4 regions of the Geodermatophilus bullaregiensis genome follow, and region 3 is predicted to be linked to each of the others. Evidence: predicted binding sites of a transcription regulator. Region 3 holds the regulator's gene; each other region holds the start of a gene.
The links. Region 3 encodes LexA, which represses DNA repair genes until DNA is damaged. Its sites were predicted from a motif close to TCGAACANNTGTTCGA; they were not measured.
Positions count from the first base shown of each region.

Region 1: a site for LexA is predicted at 3,079-3,094, ahead of JOD57_RS13505 (HNH endonuclease signature motif containing protein). Genes of this name have one in related genera too.
Region 2: a site for LexA is predicted at 2,505-2,520, ahead of JOD57_RS20925 (HNH endonuclease signature motif containing protein). Genes of this name have one in related genera too.
Region 4: a site for LexA is predicted at 2,945-2,960, ahead of dinB (DNA polymerase IV). Genes of this name have one in related genera too.

Region 1 covers NZ_JAFBCJ010000001.1:2,854,592-2,859,660, reverse strand. The annotation lists gene JOD57_RS13530 (phosphotransferase) at 1-799, opposite strand, end outside; gene JOD57_RS13525 (nucleotidyltransferase domain-containing protein) at 852-1,601, opposite strand; gene JOD57_RS13520 (hypothetical protein) at 1,664-1,996, opposite strand; gene JOD57_RS13515 (DinB family protein) at 2,002-2,487, opposite strand; gene JOD57_RS13510 (SAM-dependent methyltransferase) at 2,508-2,942, opposite strand; gene JOD57_RS13505 (HNH endonuclease signature motif containing protein) at 3,110-4,255, shown strand; gene JOD57_RS13500 (SDR family oxidoreductase) at 4,280-5,068, opposite strand; gene JOD57_RS13495 (glycoside hydrolase family 65 protein) at 5,065-5,069, opposite strand, start outside.
Region 2 covers NZ_JAFBCJ010000001.1:4,356,927-4,361,995, reverse strand. The annotation lists gene JOD57_RS20945 (serine hydrolase domain-containing protein) at 1-4, opposite strand, end outside; gene JOD57_RS20940 (hypothetical protein) at 243-395, opposite strand; cyclic di-AMP (ydaO/yuaA leader) riboswitch at 771-905, shown strand; gene JOD57_RS20935 (C40 family peptidase) at 918-1,430, shown strand; gene JOD57_RS20930 (carbohydrate kinase family protein) at 1,511-2,416, shown strand; gene JOD57_RS20925 (HNH endonuclease signature motif containing protein) at 2,529-3,686, shown strand; gene JOD57_RS20920 (restriction endonuclease) at 3,751-4,371, shown strand; gene JOD57_RS20915 (hypothetical protein) at 4,506-4,949, opposite strand; gene JOD57_RS20910 (TM0106 family RecB-like putative nuclease) at 4,946-5,069, opposite strand, start outside.
Region 3 covers NZ_JAFBCJ010000001.1:1,305,824-1,310,892, forward strand. The annotation lists gene JOD57_RS06030 (hypothetical protein) at 392-1,003, opposite strand; gene JOD57_RS06035 (LysM peptidoglycan-binding domain-containing protein) at 1,158-1,790, opposite strand; gene lexA (transcriptional repressor LexA) at 2,094-2,888, shown strand; gene JOD57_RS06045 (hypothetical protein) at 2,952-4,055, opposite strand; gene JOD57_RS06050 (phosphatase PAP2 family protein) at 4,021-4,779, opposite strand; gene hflX (GTPase HflX) at 4,892-5,069, opposite strand, start outside.
Region 4 covers NZ_JAFBCJ010000001.1:693,781-698,849, forward strand. The annotation lists gene JOD57_RS03175 (transglutaminase TgpA family protein) at 1-811, shown strand, start outside; gene JOD57_RS03180 (SCO2097 family morphological protein) at 1,179-1,580, opposite strand; gene dinB (DNA polymerase IV) at 1,704-2,930, opposite strand; gene JOD57_RS03190 (hypothetical protein) at 3,138-3,461, shown strand; gene JOD57_RS03195 (cupin domain-containing protein) at 3,479-4,864, shown strand; gene JOD57_RS03200 (ferredoxin family protein) at 4,884-5,069, shown strand, end outside.

The sequences.
Region 1 (5,069 bases), 1.5 Mb from region 3:
TCCCCCGCCGCCACTGGACCTCGCTGCACCTCAGCGCCTCACGGACCACCTGCCGCGGCCCGTCGTCGAGGAGGTGCCAGACGGCGACCAGGTCGAGCGCGGGGTCGGCTGCGGCGAACCCGCCGCCGTCGAGGACCCCGGCGAGCCGGCCGCGCTCGACCAGGACGTTGGGTGGTGTGAGGTCGCCGTGGCACATGACGTCGGAGTCCGGGGCCGGCAGGGTCCGCAGCCCGGCCCACGTGCGCCGGAGACGCCCCACGTCGAGCAGGCCCTCGCTGCGGGCGAAGCAGACCTCCATCCACGCGTCGTGGTCGGTCAGGTCGCCACCCCGGCCGCCGCCGGCGAACCGCCGTCCCCGGGTGTCCGCGGACCTGAGGCGGGTCAGGAGCGCGGCGAGGTCCTCGGCGAAGCCGAGCGAGTGCGCCGGGTCCTCGACCGTCGCGTCGTGCCCGGGCAGCCAGGTCTGGACGCTCCACGGGGACGGGTACCCGTGCCCGGGCTCGCCGAGGGCGACCGGGACGGGCGTCGGGACGGGTGAGACGAGGGCCAGCTCGCGCGCCGCGGCGGCCTCGGCCGCCAGCGCGGCGCGCAGCCGGTCGGGGTCCTCGCGCCTCAGAGGGAAGCGCGCGGCGAGGTCGTCGCCGATCCGGAAGACGGCGTTGTCGGTGCCGGCGGACCGCACCTCGCGCACGTCGAGCCCGACCCACTCCGGGAACTGGTCGGCGACGAGCGCGCGGACGGTCCCGGCAGCCACCTCGACCTGGTCCTCGTGCATCGGCATCCCCGGCATCCCCCGCATCCTGCTCACGGGACCTCGTGCGCGCAGGCGGGACACCGCCACCGGGACGGGATCAGCGGCGGCTGACGACGCGGATGCCGCGGGCGACGAGCCTGCGGGCCGTGTGGGCGCGACGCAGTCGCTGCGCGAGCGTCAGGAGGACGGCGTCCCCGTGCCGGCGCCGGGCGATCTCCTGGGACAGGTCCTCGTCGACGCCGAACCGGTGCAGCCGGGTCAGCGCCTCCCGCTTGGTGATCAGCCGGCTCTCGGTCAGGGTCGCCTCCGCGCGGGCCAGCGTGACCAGGCCCAGGTCGACGTACCCGTCCTGGAGCCAGAGCCAGGGCTTGCGGACCGCTCCGGACCAGTAGCCGGTGAACTCGGCGCGGGCGGCCGCGCGCAGTGCCGCGTCGTCGACCGGTGGGAGGAGCTGCGCGGGATCCGGACCCAGCACGGTGATCCCGCCGCGCAGCACCTCCGCTCGGGCGATGCCGCTGAGCTCCCGGCAATAGAGCTCGCCGTGCGCCCAGGTGAGGTGCCGGGTGGCCACGTCGTCCACGTCCTCGCGGGGCACGTACACGCAGTGCAGCCCGGCGGCCGCAGGGTTCCCGCGCCGGAGGTCCTCGTGCAGCGCCCGGAGCCGGGCGCGGCGCGGGGCGTCGAGTTCCTCGGCGACGACGGCGACGAGGTCCAGGTCGCTGCGGCCGGGCCGGAAGTCACCGGAGGCCAGCGACCCACCGGCGTAGAGGCCCAGGACACCGGCGACCGGCCGCACCGCGCGGGCGAACGCCGGCACGACGGGCGCCTGGCGCAGCCGGTCGTCCACGGCTCCGGAGTCTCCACCGCCCCCCGCGGATCCGGTGCTCACCAGTACAGCCGCTCCCCCGCTCAGGAGGCGTACCGCCGGGCGAGGTCGCGGTGTCGACGCGCCTGCTCGCGCGCCTCGGCAGCGGCGGCCGCGTCGACACCCGGGGAGCCGGCCACGCCCTCCAGCGTCCGCGCCCACCCCAGGTGGGCGCTGCGCGCGTGCTCCCGGCACGGCAGGCAGGTGACCCGTTCCGGCACCGGCGACGTGGCCGCGTACGGCCGCCGCTGCCCACAGCCGGTCCGCACGCCGATCGCGGAGTCGGGGACCCGCCCGACGGCGGTGGTGAGGACCTCCCGCGCGCGGGCCCGCCCGAGGACCACGTCCCGCTCCACGTGCACGTGCGGGTCGGCCACCCCGGTCACTCCCCGGTGCTGCCGTCGAGACGCTCCCGCAGGGGGTCGGCGTGCCCGTTGTGCCGGGCGTACTCCTCGATCGGGTGGATCGGCACGTAGCGCAGCGAGAACCGCGCGCCACCGTGCTCGACCTCCGTGTCCAGCGACGCGCCTCCGTCGACGAACGCGCGGGAACGGTCGCACTCCCGTCTCCAGCGCTCGATCGGCGCGAGGTCGGGAGGCGGCTCGCCCCGGTGGTCCGGCTCCCAGAACGCCGGGGCGTCCGCACCCTGCAGCACGCGCTGGGACCAGCTGCGCTCCACCGCCGCCAGGTGCTCGACCGAGCCGGTCGGCGACAGGGTCGACGGCGGGACCGCCCGCTCGGCGAGCTGGACGGGTCCGAGATCGCTGCACGTCCACGCGAGGGTGTCGCGTTGCCGGTCCAGCACGCTGACCAGCACCGCGCGCTCGTCCCCTGTCAGGGCCGGTCCGGTCCGACGGTCGGCCTCCACCCGGCCATCCTGCGGCACCGTCACACCTCGGGGATGGTCAGTTCCTGCAGCGGCCGGCCGCCGTCGACGAACAAGCGGGCGCCGGGCCGGGTCGCGGCGGCGATGCGGCGCAGCACCCGTGCGCCCACCTCGGGGTACCGGCCGTCGAGAGCGCCGACGCGGACGGCGAGGACGAGGTCGTACGGATCCTCGTCGGGTTCCAGGACGAGGTCCTCGGCCGCGACGTGGCGCAGGGTCATCCGCCCCGCGGCCAGGTGGTCGGCCGATGCGGCCGCGGCCTGGGCGATGACCCTCGCCGACCGGTCGATCGCCAGGACGTGCCCGGTGACGAGCCGGTCGGCCACGGCCCGCGCGGCCGCGCCGGGCCCGCAGCCGATCTCCAGGACCCGGGAGTGCGGCTGCAGCGGCAACGCGTCCACGATCGCCGCGAGGCGGGGCGACGACCCGGTGGGCACGAGCGGCACCGTAGCGGTGGCCGCCGCCCTCGTGCAGGAGGTGCTCGCCCGGCCACCGCAAGGGACCGCGAGGATCTGTGGACAGTCCTCTGACCTGCGGATTCAAGTCGCGAAACCATCTGAGCTCGGCTATTGTTCGTACGTGTGTTCGAGTGCCCTGCTGACCGGTGAGGTGCTGGACGACGTCGCCGCTCATCGCCGCGCGCAACCGGATCGACGCCGCGCTGGCCCGGTCGGTGCGGGCCGCGGAGCTGTCGCAGGCACCGGAGCGTGACGGGCTGACGTCGATGGTGTCCTGGCTGCGCGGGCACTGCCGGCTGTCGACGAGCGAGGCGGCGCGGCTGGTGCGCAACGGGCGGGCGCTGGAGCACCTGCCCGCCCTCGGCGAGGCGCACGACGCCGGGCTGGCCAGCGCCGAGCAGGTCAGCGTGGCCGCCCGGGCGGTGACGCCAGAGCGGCTGGCCGCGGCGGCGGCCGCCGGGCTCGACCCGGCGGAGATCGACGCGGTGTTCACCGGGGTCGCCGTCGAGCAGGAGCACGCCGTCCTGGTGCAGGTGGTGCAGCACTACCTCGCCGGCCTGGACCCCGACGGCCCCGAACCCGACCCGACCGGGGGCCGGGCGCTGACCCTGGCCCGGCACGCCGACGGATCACTGTCCATCCGCGGCCACCTCGACGCCGTCGGCGGCGAGAAGCTGCAGGCCGCGCTGGAAGCCCACGTGCAGGCCGACCGGCCCGCCGGCGACGACCGCACCCGCGCCCAGCGCCTCGGCGACGCCCTGGTGCAGCTGTGCGACAACCGACTGGCCGCCAGCGACCTGCCGGTGCTGCGCACGGTCAAGCCGCACGTCGCCGTCGTCATCGACCTCGAGGACCTGACCGACCCCGCCACCGGGCACGGGACCGGGCGGATGGAGTTCGGCGCGGTCGTCTCCGCGGCCCGCGCCCGCTGGCTGGCCTGCGACGGCGCGGTCAGCCGGGTGGTGTTCGGCCCCGACGGCGCACCGCTGGACCTCGGCCGCGAGCACCGGCTGGCCGACCGCCACCTGCGGCGGGCGGTGGAGCTGCGCGACGGCGGCTGCGTGTTCACCGGCTGTGCTGCGCCGACGTGGTGGGCCGAGGTGCACCACCTGGTGCACTGGCTCGACGGCGGCGAGACCAACCTGCAGAACTCCGCGCTGCTGTGCGAGCGGCACCACAGCAAGGTCCACCACGGCTTCCGCGTCGAACGACAACCGACCGGCACCTGGCGCACGTACATACCGGACGGCACCGAGATCACCGTCCCGGCACCACTGGCCCCTGGTGCCTGACCCGGGGAAGCGGGTCGTCGGCGGTCAACCGACGGCCGACCAGCCTCCGTCCGAGGCGATGGTCTGGCCGGTGACCCACTCGGCCTCGTCGCTCACCAGCCAGGCCACCAGCTTGGCCGTGTCCTCGGGGGTGCTCCAGCGCCGACCGGGGTTGCGGGCGGTGACGGCGGCGCGGGTCGCCTCGTCGGCGTAGCCGGTGTCGTTGGGGCCGGGGTCCACACAGTTGACCGTGATGCCCCGGGGCATCAGGTGTGCGGCGAGGGACGGGGTCAGCTCGTGCAGCGCGGCCTTGGAGGCGATGTAGGGCAGCTCGCCGGGCATCGCACCGTGGTACTGGCCCGACGTGAACAGCACCACCCGTCCTCCCGGGCGACCGTCGTGCTGGGCGGCGAGGGCCTGCGTCAGCAGCAGCACCGCACGGGTGTTCACGGCGTAGCAGAGGTCGATCTCCTCGGCGGTCACCTGCTCCAGGGACTGGGCGCTGGAGCGGGCGTGGTTGGCGATCAGCACGTCCAGGTGCCCGAACGCCTCCCGGGCCGCCGCGACCAGCCGCGCCGGAGCACCGGGGTCGGCGAGGTCCACGGACACGTGCTCCGCCCGTCCGCCACCGGCACGGATCTCGTCGACCAGCGACGCGGGGCCCTCGGGATCGGCACCCCACGGCTGCTCGGCGTCGTGCGGCGACCAGGAGTGCACCAGCACCGCGGCGCCCTCGGCGGCCAGCCGGCGCACGACGGCCGCTCCGATCGCGATCCGGCGGCCCGCGCCGGTCACCAGGACGGCGCGGCCCCGCATCGACCCGGCCGCCGTCACG
Region 2 (5,069 bases), 3.1 Mb from region 3:
TCATGGCGCCTCCTCGGTCGGTCCGCCGCGACTCTGCGGCGGGCCCGGCGTCAGGCTGGCGGGTGCCCTGGAGCAGCGCAAACGCGGCGGCGAGCACGGCGGCGCGCTCGTGCCCTGGTCGACGCCGGGAGCGGCGCGGCGAGCGGCTCCGGGTGCACGCTGCTGCGTCCCCGGTCCCGGCGCGACGCGACCCCCGTCCCGGCGGTCCGGGGCGGGGGTCGCGAGACAGGTGCGCGGTGCGGTCAGTAGCGACCGGCCGTGCCGCCGCCCCTCTTGTTCTTGGCCTGGTAGTCGCGGATGAACTTCTTGATCTTGGCCTGGTTCTGCGGCTTCTGCAGCTCCTGCACCACCTTGGCGGCGACGCCCGAAGCGACGAGCTTCCTCAACATCCCCATGGGGTTGCCTCCTCGTGTCGATTCCTGTCCTCGTGCCCCGTGAACGCGCGCCGCAACCGTGGCGATCCCGACGTCCTCCGTGCCGTGTCGGTGGTGGGCCGCTGACTGCGCGTTCGGACGCACCGCCGCGTCCTTTCTGGCCCGGCGCGGCGTGTCCGCGCCGGGCGGCCGGCTCCCGCGTGTCGAGGAGTTCGGGTGTCCGCGCTGGTCAGCGCGGCGTGTCGGATCCGGGGCGGGAGTCAAGTGCGCGGACCCGGATCGGGCGTGGCGGCCGACCGGAGCGGTTGAGCGCTCAGGGACCCCTACCTACCGTCGTCGCGGTCCGGCCAGGGCCCTTCGTCACTCCCCGTGTGACACCCGCCGGATGCGCCGAACCGGATGCCGGCACCCAGCCGGTCTCCCGGGCCGGGGACCCACCGCAGCACTGGGGTGGAGCGCGACTCGTCGCGCCGGGCGACTCCTCCGTCCGAACCCGTCAGCTAACCCGGTAGGCGATCGTGGAGAACAGGAGAACCGTCGTCGATGACGACTACCCGCACGTCCACCGCTCGTCGCTCGTTCCGCGGCATCGCCGTCGCGGCCATCGCCGGAGCCGGCATCGTCCTCTCACCCCTCCCGGCCTCGGCTGCCGTGGGTGGCGGCGGTGGTGGGGCCGTGACGGCCGCGCCGGTCGCCGCTCCCAACGGCGCGGCCCAGACGGCCGTCGACACCGCGCTCGCCCAGCGCGGTGACATGTACCTCTACGGCGCGACCGGTCCCGACCGGTTCGACTGCTCGGGGCTGACCAGCTTCGCCTACAAGGCGGCCGGCGTCTCGATCCCGCGCACCTCGAAGGCCCAGTCGACGTTCGGCACCCCGGTGGCGAAGGCCGACCTCCAGCCGGGTGACCTGGTGTTCTTCTACAGCCCGGTCTCGCACGTGGGCATGTACATCGGCAACGGCCAGATGGTCCACGCCTCGACCGCCGGCAAGCCGGTGGCCGTGGTCGCCCTGGACTCCATGCCGCAGTACCAGGGCGCCCGTCGCATCGTCTGACGCGATCCTCGGACGACGCCCCGGCCCTGGTGGGCCGGGGCGCCGTCGCGTCAGGACGGTCCGGTGGAGACTCCTCGGCCGTGACCTCCACCGGCCCGGCGTGGCCCCGCCCCGCCGGGCGGGGACCGGTCGTCGCGCTGGGCAAGCTGGTCGCCGACCAACTGCTCGAGCTGTCGGCTCCCCTGGTGGTCGGCGGCCAACAGCGGGTGGTCCGGACGACGACGGCTGGCGGCGCCCCGGCCACCGTGACGGCGAACCTGGCACGGCTGGGTGTCCCGTCCCGGCTGGCGGGCTGGGCCGGCGCGGACCCGCTCGCCGACGACCTGCTGGCCGGTCTCGCCGGGCGCGGCGTCGAGGTGGCGGTGGTGCGTCGCGGACGGGCGCCGGTGTCGACGGTGCTGGTGCACCCCGACGGCGAGCGCACGCTGCTGACCGACCGTGGGGAAGGCGGGCTGGAGCCTTCCGACGTCCGCGCCTCGTGGGTCGCCGATGCGGCCGTCGTCCACCTGGACGGCTACGACCTGCTGCGCTTCCCCGGCGCGCTGCGGGGCGCCGCGTCGGCGGCACACGGGCGCGGGGTGCCGATCAGCGTGGACGTCGCCGCCGCGACCCGCATCGCCGCGCACGGGGTCGGCGCCTACACCGACCTGCTCGCCGGGCTGCGGCCGGACCTGCTCTCCTGTAACGCCGCCGAGGCCACGGCCCTGGGCCTGGACGGTTCGTTGCCGGCCTGGGCACCCGGGCTGGTGCTGGTGCACGCCGGTGCCCGCCCGACCCGGGTGGTCTCGGCGGCGGGCGCGTGGGAGGTGCCGGTCGAGCCGCTGCCGGCGGGGCGGCTGCGTGACACGACCGGGTGCGGGGACGCGTTCGCGGCCGGGGTGCTGAGCGGCTGGCGCGCCGGGCAGTCCGTGCTGGACGCCGTCCGGTCCGGTTATGCCGCGGCCGCGGTGGTCGCCGGCGTGGTCGGCGGCCAGCCGCCGCCGTGACCTCTCTCGATGCGCGCTGACACATCGCACCTCATAGGCCGCTGACCTGCATTTTCAGGTTGAGCACCCCGGTCCGATCGGTTAGAATTCGTACATGTGTTCGGGTGATCCGGTGGGCGGTGACGTTCTCGACGACGTCGCCGCGCTGGTCGCCGAGCGCAACCGGGTCGATGCCCTGCTGGCGCGGCGGGTACGGGCCGCGGAACTGTCCCAGGCACCGGAGCGGGACGGGCTGACGAGCACGGCGTCCTGGTTGCGCGGGCACTGCCGGCTCTCGGCGGCCGCGGCCGGCCGGCTGGTGACCGCCGGGCGGGTTCTCGAGCACCTGCCCGCGCTGGCCGAGGCGCACGACACCGGGCTGGTCAGCGCCGAGCAGGTGGCCGTGGCCGGGCAGATCCTCACGCCCGAGCGGCTGGCCGCCGCCGCGGCCGCCGGGGTGGACCTGGCCGTCATCGACGCCGTCCTCACCCAGGTGGCCCTCGATCACCCGCACGCCGACTTCGTGCGCGTGGTGCGGCACTACCTGGCCGACCTCGACCCCGACGGACCCGAACCCGATCCCACCGAGGGCCGGTCGCTCACGCTGGCCAAGCACGCCGACGGATCGCTGTCCTTCCGTGGCCAGCTCGACGCCGCCGGTGGGGAGAAGTTCCAGGCGGCGGTCGAGTCCTTCGTGCAGGCCGACCGGCCCGCCGGCGACGACCGCACCCGCGCCCAGCGCCTCGGCGACGCCCTGGTGCAGCTGGCCGACAACGCGCTGGCCGCCGGGGACCTGCCCACCCTGCGCACGGTCAAGCCGCACGTCGCCGTGGTCATCGACGTCGAGGACCTGGCCGATCCGGCCACCGGACCCGGGGCCGGGCGGATGGGCTTCGGCGCGACCATCTCCGCCGCCCGCGCCCGACGGCTGGCCTGCGACGCCACCGTCTCCCGCGTCGTCATGGGCCCCGACGGCGCACCGCTGGACCTGGGCCGCGAGCAGCGCCTGGCCGACCGGTACCTGCGCCGCGCGGTCGAACTGCGCGACGGCGGCTGCGTGTTCACCGGCTGCGATGCACCCACCTGGTGGGCCGAGGTGCACCACCTCGTCCACTGGATCGACGGCGGCGAGACGAACCTGGAGAACTCGGCACTGCTGTGCGAGCGCCACCACACCAAGGTCCACCACGGCTTCCGCGTCGAACGACAACCCGACGGGCGATGGCGCACCTGGCGACCCGACGGCACCCCGATCACCGTCCCCGAACCCCTGCTCCCCCGCGCCGCCTGACGCCCCTGCGCGCGTCCGATCCTCCGGGTGCGAGCATCCGCAGGCAGCTCGAGATGGGGGATGCATGGCGCTCTGGATGGTCCGCAGTGGCCGGCACGGCGAGGGTGACGAGCTCGCCCTGAGCCGTCACGTGGTGGGGATCGGCTGGCCGCGGGCCGGGGACCTCTCCGACGTGACGACGACCGACGAGCTGCGGGAGCGGCTCATCGAGACCCACCCGGACGCCAAGCCCTCGACGATCTCCAACTGGGTCGGCCAGGTCGACGCCTTCCAGAGGCGCATGGCCGACGGCGATCTGGTCGCGCTGCCGTTGAAGACCGAGCCCGTCGTCGCCTTCGGCCGTGTCACAGGGCCCTACGGCTACGTGCCGGACGCCCCCGAGTCGATGCGGCACCAGCGACCGGTCACGTGGCTCCGTGAGGTACCACGGGACGCGATCGACCAGGACATCCTCTACTCCCTCGGCGCCTTCCTCACCGTCTGCCGCATCCAGCGCAACGACGCGGAGGCGCGGATCCGGCAGCTCCTCGCTCGCCCGGACGGCTCACCGCCGCCCGTTTCAACCCCACCGACCGAGGAGCTCCCAGCTGTCGACACCGACCGCCAGCCGGACAGGGACCTCGACCGCGTGCTCAACCGGGAACTGCCGCGCTACGCCGAGGCTCTGGAGCGACTCGGCCAGTGACCCACCTCGACCTGGACGAACGGCTGCCGCTCGCCGCCACCGTCGCGTTCCACGGCCTGGACCGGATCTCACTGCCCCTGTCGGACGACGAGGCACACGAGCTCGTCATCGCCCAAGGGCCCGACCGGTGCCGTTCAGTGCACGATGCCGAGGAAGTGTCCGGCGCAGCGGCTGCACAGGCCGGTGCTGTCGTGCACGTGCTCGCGGGCGTTGACCTCGCGGCACACCGGGCACCAGCGGAAGGTCCGCCGACGGCGGCGGGCGACCTCCTCGGCGGCCTCTGCCAGCACCTCTGGCTCGTACAGGACCTCCTCGGCCTGGAACCGGCGGTCGGCCGCGAACTCCCACACCAGGGGCCACACCCCGTCCCACCGCGGCTCCGGCCGCGCCAGGGTGAAGCCGAAGCCGTCCCAGCCGACCGCCACCTGCGCCGGCTCCCCACTCACGAACCACTGCTCGTGCGCGGGCCCCGGCACCTCGGTCCAGCCAGCGCCCAGCGCCCGCGCCAGCGCGCCGACGGGCACACCGAGCAGCGCCGCCAGGACGGCGTCGCCCTCGGTCAGCCCGTCGTCCGTCACGCCGACTGCTGCGCCATCTCCGCGAGCCGGCACAGCGCGTTGACCTGGCGCAGCTGCTCCGGCGTCCGCACGGCCGCGTCGAGCAGCAGCGGGCTCATCACCACCACGGCCAGCGCCTTG
Region 3 (5,069 bases):
CCGGTGGATGCCCGGGGGAGGTCCTGAGGACGGGCCTGTGGAGAACTCCCGGCGGTGCAACTACTAGATGTAGGGGGACCCTAGGCCGGGCCCCACTACATCTGCAAGCCGGATGCGGGCGTGTCTCTTCCGCCGAGACGCGGTCGTGACCCACTGGTGACCAGGCGCGAGCACGCTTCCCACCCGTCACACGACACGCCGGGACGCCGCGCGTGTCGGCGTGCGGAACGGGCCGGGGCAGGGGTATGGGCGCGACCGGACGGGCACCGGACCGAGGCCGGAGGCCCGTCGCACCGACGCCGACGGGTCCCCTGTGACGGAGGCTCGGAGGACGCGCCGGGGCCCGGAGCGCGGTCCAGGGGCGCCCGACGGGGACGCGGGACCGGACGGCTCAGACGGAGGGGCGGACGGCCGGACGGCCGGGCCGCGGGTGTGAGGCCAGGTCGTCGAGGCGGATCGGGCGGGTCAGCAGGTCGGGCTCACCGGCGGCGTCGGCAGCAGCGGCGGGGGTGTGGGCCGGTGCGCCGAGGGCGATCGCGGGCGTCTCGGCGGTGAGGGCGCGGTGGCGGCCGGCGTCGGCGGGCGCACGGTGCCGGCCGGCGCCGGCGGGGCCGACGGCGGACTGCTCGGCGGTGCCGTCGGCGCCGTGGCGGCGGGCGGCGCGGAAGGCACGGCGGGCCGGCGTGACGGCGGTCATGACCACTGTCGCGTCGGGTCGCGCCGCGGATCCCTGCCCGCCGGTGTGGGCCGCCGGCGGTGCGGCCGGCGCCTCTGCGGAGGCGAGGGAGAGGTGCCGCTCCGGCAGCCGCACGGCCGCGAGGTCGACCCAGGTCGTCTCCCCGTCGGCCCCGTCGCGCCACCGGACCTGCGCCTGGCAGCCACCGGTCTCGTCGTGCCGCCAGCCCAGCATGGCACCGGGGACCCAGGCACCGTCCACCAGGACCTCGACGTCCTGCGGCGAGCGGAAGGCGACTGCGGCCCGGCTGTTCACGGCTGCTGACACGCCCCCGACCGTATGCGCCGGAACGGCTCCGGTCCGTGAGCGACCTCGCCCGGAGGGTTGACGAACCGGACGCGGCAGCCTCGTCCAAGTCTGCCGGGACGGGGCCGGGGCGCGGCGTGCACGCCGGGTGCGCCCCCGCGGGTCGCGCCCGTGCTCACGGCAGCTGGAGGACCTGGCCGGGCACGACCACCGAGTCCTCGAGGTCGTTGAGCTCCTCGATGGCGTCGACCACGACCCGCACGTCCTGCCCGTCGCCGGTGACCTCCCCCGCGATCGACCAGACCGTGTCACCCGGCTCGACCACGACGCTGCTCTCCCCCGCCAGCCGCAGCCCGCCGTCGCCGCCGGGGAGCAACGGCGAGACCCACGAGCCCAGGGCGACCGCCGCGCCCAGGGCGAGCGCGGTGAGCAGGCGGCGGCCCCGGCGGGTCAGCCGCACGGCGGACGGCGCCGGCGCGCACCCGCCGCGGACCGCGCCCGCGGTGGTCCGGGAGCGCAGCGGGCGCCCACTCGGGCGGGCCGGGTCGCGGCGGGTGCGCGGCGCCTCGGCGGACGGTCCGGCGCCGGCCCCGCCGGTGCGCGCCTCGGCGGTGGCCGGCCGGTCGGGGACCGGGCGCAGGTGCGCCGCGACCCGCGGACCGGAGCCCGGCAGGGCAGCCCGCTCCACCGGCCACGCAGGGCGATCGGGAGCCGCCGCACCCCCACCGGCTCCCGCTCCGAGCAACGGCCGCCACGGGACCTGGACCGTCGCGTCGAACTGCAGCACGTCCTGCCGCACGCTCCCCATGACCACTCCTCCTCCTCCTCGGACCCACCTGGTCGAACACGTGTTCGACCGAACGCCACTGCGATTCCTACCGCACGCCTCCGACAGGGGCGACCCGACACGTCCCCGGCGGTTTCGAACACACGTTTGAAGTACCGGCGCCGAGGCGCTACCGTCCGATCAGCACCCGTCCGCCGTCGTCTCCGGACGTCGTGGGGGTCACGGCCGGCTGCGGATCCCGCACGGGACGGCGGCCGGACCGGGCACCCCGGGCGGAGGGGCAGGACACGAGGGCTGTGGCGGCACAGTCGGCGAGGAGGAGACGTGGCGGGCACGAGCGGGACCGGCCAGCGCACGCGGACCGGTGGGACGGCGACCCGGCGCGGCGCGAAGGCCGGCGCGACGACGGAGACCCCGGCCGCGGGCGACCAGGCCGGCGCGGTGCGCACCTTCCCCGACCGCACGGAGGCCGGCGACGGTCTCACCCAGCGGCAGCGCCGGGTGCTCGAGGTCATCCGCGACTCGATCGAGCGGCGCGGCTACCCGCCCTCGGTGCGCGAGATCGGCGAGGCCGTCGGCCTGTCCTCCGCGTCGTCGGTCGCCCACCAGCTCTCGGTGCTGCAGAAGAAGGGCTGGTTGCGGCGCGACCCCAACCGCCCCCGCGCGCTCGACGTCCGGCTCCCCGGCGAGACGCCCGGCGAGGCCGGTGCACCCGCGGCGCCGGCCGCCGCGGCCGACGCCGGCGCACCCACCTACGTGCCGCTGGTCGGCCGGATCGCCGCCGGTGGCCCGGTGCTCGCCGAGCAGGCGGTGGAGGACGTCTTCCCGCTGCCCCGCGAGCTGGTCGGCGAGGGCACGCTGTTCATGCTGCGCGTCGCCGGCGACTCGATGGTCGACGCGGCCATCTGCGACGGCGACTGGGTGGTCGTGCGCCAGCAGCCCACCGCGGAGAACGGCGAGATCGTCGCCGCCATGCTCGACGGCGAGGCCACGGTGAAGACCTACAAGCGGCGCGACGGGCACGTGTGGCTGCTGCCGCACAACCCCGCCTACGAGCCGATCCCGGGCGACGAGGCGACCGTCCTCGGCCGGGTCGTCACGGTGCTGCGCCGCGTCTGACCACCGCTGGCGCCCTCACGGCCGCTCCGGTCCGACGGCCGTCCCGCGCCTGCGGGGCGGCCGTCAGCCGTTCCGGGGTGGGCCGGCCGCGGGGCGCCGCCGGAGCAGCCGCCCCCCGATCCAGACCAGCGCGGTCGCGACGGCCGCGGCGACCAGCCCGGCGGTGACCGGCGAGACGCCGCTGCTGCCGTCGGAGAGCAGCTCCGGCAGCGACGGGTCGGCGGGGGCCGCCGCAGACGACGGTGCCGTGGTGGCGGGGACGGGGACCAGCGTGACGTCGCCGGGGACGCCCTCGCCGGCCACGAGCAGGGCGCTGCCGTCCGCGGTGAAGCTGACCGCCTCCCCCTGCGGCGCGGCCGGCAGGGCGACGCGGACCGGCTCGCCGGCCAGCGCGCCCGGGACGTCGGAGCCGGCCAGCGGCCAGACGTAGGCGTCGGTGTAGGTCCGCAGCGCGAGCCGGCTGCCGTCACGGGCGACCGCCCCGCCGGTCACCAGCAGCTGGCCGGCGCGCCCCACCGGGCCCCCGGGCGTGCCGGTGAGCGTGACGGTCACCGTGCCGACGTCGGCCAGCCCGACCGTCCCGCCGTCGACCAGCGCCGTCGCCGGCCGGTAGACGTGACTGGCGCCGAGCACCTCCTTGGTGACCACGTACGGCGTGCCGTCGGGCGCCAGCAGCAGTGCCTCGGCGTCGTGCGGGCCGTCGGGGAAGGTCATCCGGTACAGCCCCGTCGTCCCGTCGGGGCGCAGCGCGAGGAGCGCGACAGTGGCGCGGGTGGCGTTGTTGTCCCCGGTGTCGGCCAGCCAGACGGTGCCGTCGGGACCGACGGCGAGGTCCTCGGGGTCGTAGGGGTCCAGCGGCGCGGTGACCACGTCGACGACCTGGCAGGCGCCGTCGAGGACGTACACGGCCGCCTGGTCGCCGCCGTCGACCATCGCCAGCACGCGGTCGCCGACGTCGACCAGCCCGGAGAGCTCGGCCAGCCGCGGATCGGTCACCTGGCAGCGCGTCGACGGGGCGACCGGCTCCTCGGCGGCGGCGGCGGGCGGCGCGGCTCCCAGTGCCAGGCCGAGCGCGGCGCCGGCGAGGGCGACCGCACGGACGCACCGGCCGGGGACGGACCGGGCGCCCGCGTCAGGTCTGCGCCGGTGGGCGGCCGGCTCGGACACGTGCCCAGCGTGACAGCACGGATGAGTCGAGTCCGCGAACCACGCCCAGCAGGAGCAGTCCGACGGCCGCGCCGACCACCGCGTCGGTGACCCAGTGGAAGTCCAGCGACACCATGGCCACACCGGTGGCCACCGGCCCCAGGACGGAGAGCCACCACAGGGTGCGCTGCAACCAGGGCCGGAGCCGGTACTCGACCGCCTGCCAGCGGGCCACGCCCCACATGAGCACGGCGTTGGCCACGTGACCGGAGGGGTAGGACGCCCCGTCGCGGTGGAAGAACGACCCGGGGTAGGCCGGTGCGGTGCGCCCGGTGCCGAACTTGACGGCGTAGACGACGACCGTCAGCAGCAGCAGCGCGGCGAGGACCCGCACGAGCGGGAGCAGCGTCCGCCGCCGAACGCACAACCAGCCGACCAGGACGGCCAGCACGGCCAGGATGGTGCCGCGGCCCCCGATCTGGGTGACCACCCAGACCGGCCAGTAGGCCGGTGAGTTCCGCAGGTCCCAGCCGCTGACCACCTCGGAGACCTGCAGGTCCACCCGCTCCAGGTAGCCGCGGGTGAGCAGGTCGGCGGTGACGGCGACGGCGACGAGGAGGGCGCCCAGCAGCAGCCACCACGGCGGCCGGCCGGACGTCACCACGCGCCCGGACGGGGCCGCGTGCTCACCCGGCTCGTCGCCGGACGGCGCGCCGGCCGGGCGTCGCGCCACGCCGCTGGTCACGCGGTCACGGTACCGGCCCGTGACCGGCCCGTGACCTCGGAGCGGCCGACGGCGAGCCGCCCGGGTGCCCGGCGGGGAGCCGGGCACCCGGGCGGCGGGGGCAGGGGACGGGTCAGCCGACGGGTGCGGCGAACGCCTCCAGCGCGGCGGCCAGGCCGCCGTCGACCCGGGCGGACAGCCGGGTGCCGGCCACCTCGTGCTGCTCGGTGAGCACCTCGCCGTCCCGGTGCACGCGGGCCACCAGGTCACCGCGGTCGTAGGGGACGAGCACCTCGACCTCGACGTCCGGG
Region 4 (5,069 bases), 610 kb from region 3:
CCGGGTCCAGCCCGGTGGCGGGCGGCTGGTCACCAGCGACGACGCGCACGCCTGGGTCGAGGTCTACTTCGACGACCTGGGCTGGATCCCGTTCGACCCCACGCCGATCGACACCGAGCGCGCCGTCGAGCTGCCGTGGGCGCCGCGGCCGGCCGACCAGGAGATCCTCGAGCGCCCGACCGACGTGCCGACCGTGCCGACCCCGGCGCCGATCGCACCGGCTCCGCAGGTGGACCGGGCGGCCGGTGGCGTGCCGCAGGGGCAGTCCGCGGCGGAGGGGACGTCGGCGGCGCGCCCGGTGCTCGTGGGCGCCGGGGTGCTGCTCGGGCTGGGGGTGCTGCTGGCCGCCCCGGCCGCCGCCCGCGCGCTGCAGCGGCGTCGCCGGCTGGCCGACGGCGGCCCGGCCGCGGTGTGGGACGAGCTGGCGGCGACCGCCCGCGACCTCGGCCTGCCCTGGGACCCCGCGCACACCCCCCGGCAGCAGGCGGCGGTGCTGGTGCGAGCGGTGGACGGCGCGGTCCCCCGCGGGCAGGGCGGCGGCGCGCACCGCGCCGGCGCGACCGGTGCGGCCGACGCGATCGAGCGCCTGGCCCGCGCGGAGGAGTCGGCCAGCTACGGCCGCCCCGGCGGGACCGGGGACCCGGCGCTGCGGTCGACGCTGGCCACGGCGCTGCCCACGGCCCGGCGGGGGCTGGCCGCGGCGGTCGCGCCGCGGGCCCGGCTGCGGGCCCTGCTGTGGCCGGCCTCGCTGGGCGACGCCGTCTCCGCCGCGGTGACCGCCCGGGTCCCGCGCCGCCGCCGGACCGCCTGACGGCGATGTGCCGATGGGTTGCGGCCGTGGCCTCCGACGCCGGCGGTGGCGTGCGCCGAGGGCTCGTCCTGCAGACCGACATGCGCCGTAGGCGCACATTGCTGCAGGTCACCCCTCCTACCGGGGTCAGCCGACCGGCACCAGCGCCCGCCAGCGTGCGAGCCCGGGGCCGCACCGGCGCCGTGTGCACCCGTCGCGGTCGCGGCGCCCGTCCGGCCGCGCTGCGTGCACGCCCCGCGGCCCGGGCCCGGGAGGGGCCGATGCCCCCGGTGGGCGCACACCCGTCGCCGCCCCGCCCGGGCCACCCCGGGAACGCCGACGGCCGCCGTCCCGGTGGGGACGGCGGCCGTCGGCGACGGGTGTGCGGCTACTGGTCGTAGCGGCGGCGGAAGCGCTCCTCGAGCCGGTTCTTCAGCGGCTGGCGGCGGGGCTTGCCACCCCGGCCGCGGGCCGCGGTGCTGCCACCGCGCGGGCCGGCCGGGCCGGGCTCGACGGCGCCGGTGGCGGAGCGGTAGTTCAGGACGCCGAGCGCGGCACCGCCGAACATCACCAGGAAGCCGAGGACCCCCAGCGGGACGGACGGGGCGACCGCGCCGCCGACGAGGACGGCCAGGCCCACCAGCACCAGCAGCGCGCCGAGTTGCAACTTCCGCCGGGCCTTGAGCCTGCGGTCACCCGTGCGGACGGAGGAGGCGAACTTGGGATCGTCGTCGACGAGGGCGCGCTCGATCTGCTCCAGTAGTCGCTGCTCGTGCTCGGAGAGCGGCACCGAGACCTCCAGGTGGGCGGAGCCAATACCGCCGGTCTCTACCCGGCGGTGACATCGAGGATACGAGCCGATTGCAGGGTGCGAAAGGCGAGTGCGCCGCGACCCGCCGGGAGGCCCTCGTGATCACCCTCGCGGGGGGGCGTCGCGCACCCGGCGGTCGCCGTCGCGGTGCAGGAGGGTGGCCGGGCGGACGGCGCCGGCACCGAACCGGCGGGCCGCCCGGTCGGCGGCGAGCTCGGCGTCGCGGCGGCCGTGCTCGCGGGCGCCGAGCTCGAGCTGGCGGGGTGCCGACCCCGCCTCCACCAGGCGCTCGGCGCGCACGCCGACGAGCCGGATCCGCGCCCGGTCCAGGCCGAGTGCGTCGAAGAGGGCACGGGCGGTCTCGTACAGCTCCTGCCCGACGTCGGTGGGGACGCCGAGGGTGCGGCTGCGGGTGATCGTGGTGAAGTCGGCGAAGCGGACCTTGATGCTCACCGTGCGGGCCAGCCAGCCGCCCGCACGCAGCCGGCCCGCCGTCCGCTCGGCCAGCCGCAGCAGCTCCCGGTGGATCACGGCGGGGTCGTCGACGTCGGTGCCGAAGGTCTCCTCGTGCCCGGCCGACCGCTCCGGCTCGTCGGGCACCACCCGGCGGGGGTCGCGGCCCCAGGCCAGCTCGTGCAGGTGGCTGCCCGCGGCGAGCCCCACCGCGCGCTGCAGCGTGCGGGCCGGGACGTGCGCGAGGTCGCCGACGGTGCGCAGCCCCAGCCGCAGCAGCACCTCCTCGGTCCTGGCGCCCACGCCCCACAGCGCGCCGACCGGCAGCGGGTGCAGGAAGTCGATGACCTCGGCCGGGCGGACGACGAGCATCCCGTCGGGCTTGGCGCGGGTGGAGGCGAGCTTGGCGACGAACTTGGTGCCGGCCACCCCGACCGAGCAGGTGATGCCCTGCTCGTCGTAGACCCGGGCGCGCAGGTACTCGCCGATCTGCGCGGCATCGCCCAGCCGCCGGCCGGCCCCGGCGACGTCGAGGAACGCCTCGTCCAGCGACAGCGGCTCGACCAGCGGGGTCACCGACCGGAACAGCGCCATGACCGACCGGGAGACCTCGGCGTAGAGCGCCATGTCCCCCGGCAGCACGGTCGCGGTCGGGCACAGCCGCAGCGCCCGGGCCGTGGGCATCGCGGCGTGCACGCCGTACGCCCGGGCCTCGTACGTGGCCGAGGTGACCACCCCGCGGTTGCCGGCGCCGCCGACGACGACCGGGGTGCCGGCCAGCTCGGGGCGCCGCCGCACCTCCACGCTGGCGAAGAAGGCGTCCATGTCGACGTGCAGCACGCTGCACCCCTCCGCCCGCCCCCGCGACGGCGTCACGCCCACCCCTCTCCTCGAACACGTGTTCGGACCGACCGGAGGAGGGTAGCGGCCCGCGCGGGCACCCGGCGCGTCGTCGGGGCGGGTGCCGGGGCGTGTCCCGAAACGGCTGGTCGGGGCATGTGTGGCGCAGCGCCGATCGAGGTAGGTGGGACACGACCGACCGCCGTCCGGCGGACGGTCCCCATCCGGATCCGGAGGAGCTCGATGGCGCTCGACGACGACGACATGACCAGCGTGGAGGGTCCGGCCGACAGCGGCGCGGGCGAGGGCACACCGGGCCACCAGGACGGCGGCGCGGACGGCGGTGCCGACGGCGGCGCGGGTCACGGCCCGGCCGACGGCGGTGCCGCGGGCGGCGGCTCGGACGGTGGGGCCGACGGTGGGGCGGACGGCGGCGCCGACGGCGGGGCCGACGGCGGTGCCGACGGCGGCGCGGGTCACGGCCCGGCCGACGGCGGTGCGGCCGGTGGCGGCTCGGACGGCGGCGCCGACGGTGGTGCCGACGGCGGCGCGGACGGTTCGGCCTGAGCCAGGGCCCGACCGCCGTGGGGCCGGGCGGGGGTGACCTCCGCCCGGCCCTGCGCCGGTGCACGCACCTCGACCCCGAGGTCTTCGCCGCGGAGCACTGGTCGCGCCGCCCGCTGCTGGCCCGCGCCGAGGACACCGGGGAGTCCTTCTCCGACCTGCTCACCCTGGCCGACGTCGACGAGCTGCTGTCGCGCCGCGGGCTGCGGACCCCGTTCATCCGCATCGCCAAGGACGGCGCCGTCGTCGACCCGAAGCGGTTCACCACCGCCGGTGGCGCCGGCGCCGAGATCGCCGACCAGGTCTCCTCCGACGCCGTGCTGCGGCTGTTCGCCGACGGCAGCACCGTCGTCCTGCAGGGCCTGCACCGGCTCTGGCCGCCGCTGATCGAGTTCGCCGACGCCCTGGCCGCGGATCTGGGACACCCCACGCAGGTCAACGCCTACGTCACGCCGCCGTCCTCGCGCGGGTTCAGCCCGCACTACGACGTCCACGACGTGTTCGTGCTGCAGGTGGCCGGCGAGAAGCACTGGCGCATCCACGAGCCGGTGCTGCCCGACCCGCTGCGCACCCAGCCGTGGAACGACCGCGCGGCCGCGGTGGCCGCCGCCGCGGAGCGCGAGCCGGTCGTCGACGCCGTCCTGCGCCCCGGTGACGCCCTCTACCTCCCCCGCGGCTACCTGCACTCGGCGGTGGCGCTGGGGCAGACCAGCGCGCACCTGACCGTCGGCGTCCACCCGGTCACCCGGTGGGCGGCCGCGGAGCAGGCGCTGGACCTGGTGCGGGTGCTGGCCGCCGACGACCGGGAGCTGCGGCGCTCGCTGCCGGTGGGCCTGGACCTCGCCGACCCCGCGGCCCTGCGCGACGACGTGGCGACCGTGGTCGGCGCCCTCCGGGAGTGGCTCGACCGGGTCGACCCCGACCAGGTGGCCGACCGGCTGCGCGAGCGGACCTGGGGGCAGGTGCGCCCCGAGCCGGTCGCCCCGCTGGCCCAGGCGACCGCGGCCGCCGCGCTCACCCCCGACACCGTGCTGCGGCTGCGCCGCCGGCTGCGCTGCACCCTCCGGGAGGCCGAGGGCCACCGGGTGGTCCTGCTCGGCGGCCGCCGCCGGCACGAGTTCCCCGCCTCGGCCCGGCCCGCGCTGGCCGAGCTGCTGGCCGCCGGGGAGCTCGAGGTGGCCGACCTGCCGGGGCTCGACCCCGACGACCGGCTCACCCTCGCCCGGCGGCTGGTCACCGAGTCGGTCGCGGTGGTGGCCGACGCCGCCCTCCCCGGCGGGCACGGCGGCGTCGACGGCGTCCCCGCGACCGCGCCGGCGCCGGGCCCGTCCGGTCCCGGCGCCCCGGTGCCGGGCGCCGGCGGGGACGATGGGGAGCGTGCCGACGCCCTCGGGACCGGGTCGTGAGCCCGCCGCCCTGCCTCGGGTGAGCACCGCACCGGCCGAACGGTCCGGCGGTGCGGTGCCGCCCGCCGCCCGGGTGGGCCGGCTGGACGCGACCCGCTGCTCGGTCACGGCCCTGACGCGGGGCGACTCCCCCGAGGCGACGGCCGGGCCGGCGCAGCGCTGGCTGCTGGTCGAGCAGCCGGGGCCGTGGGGCCGCGACGCGCTG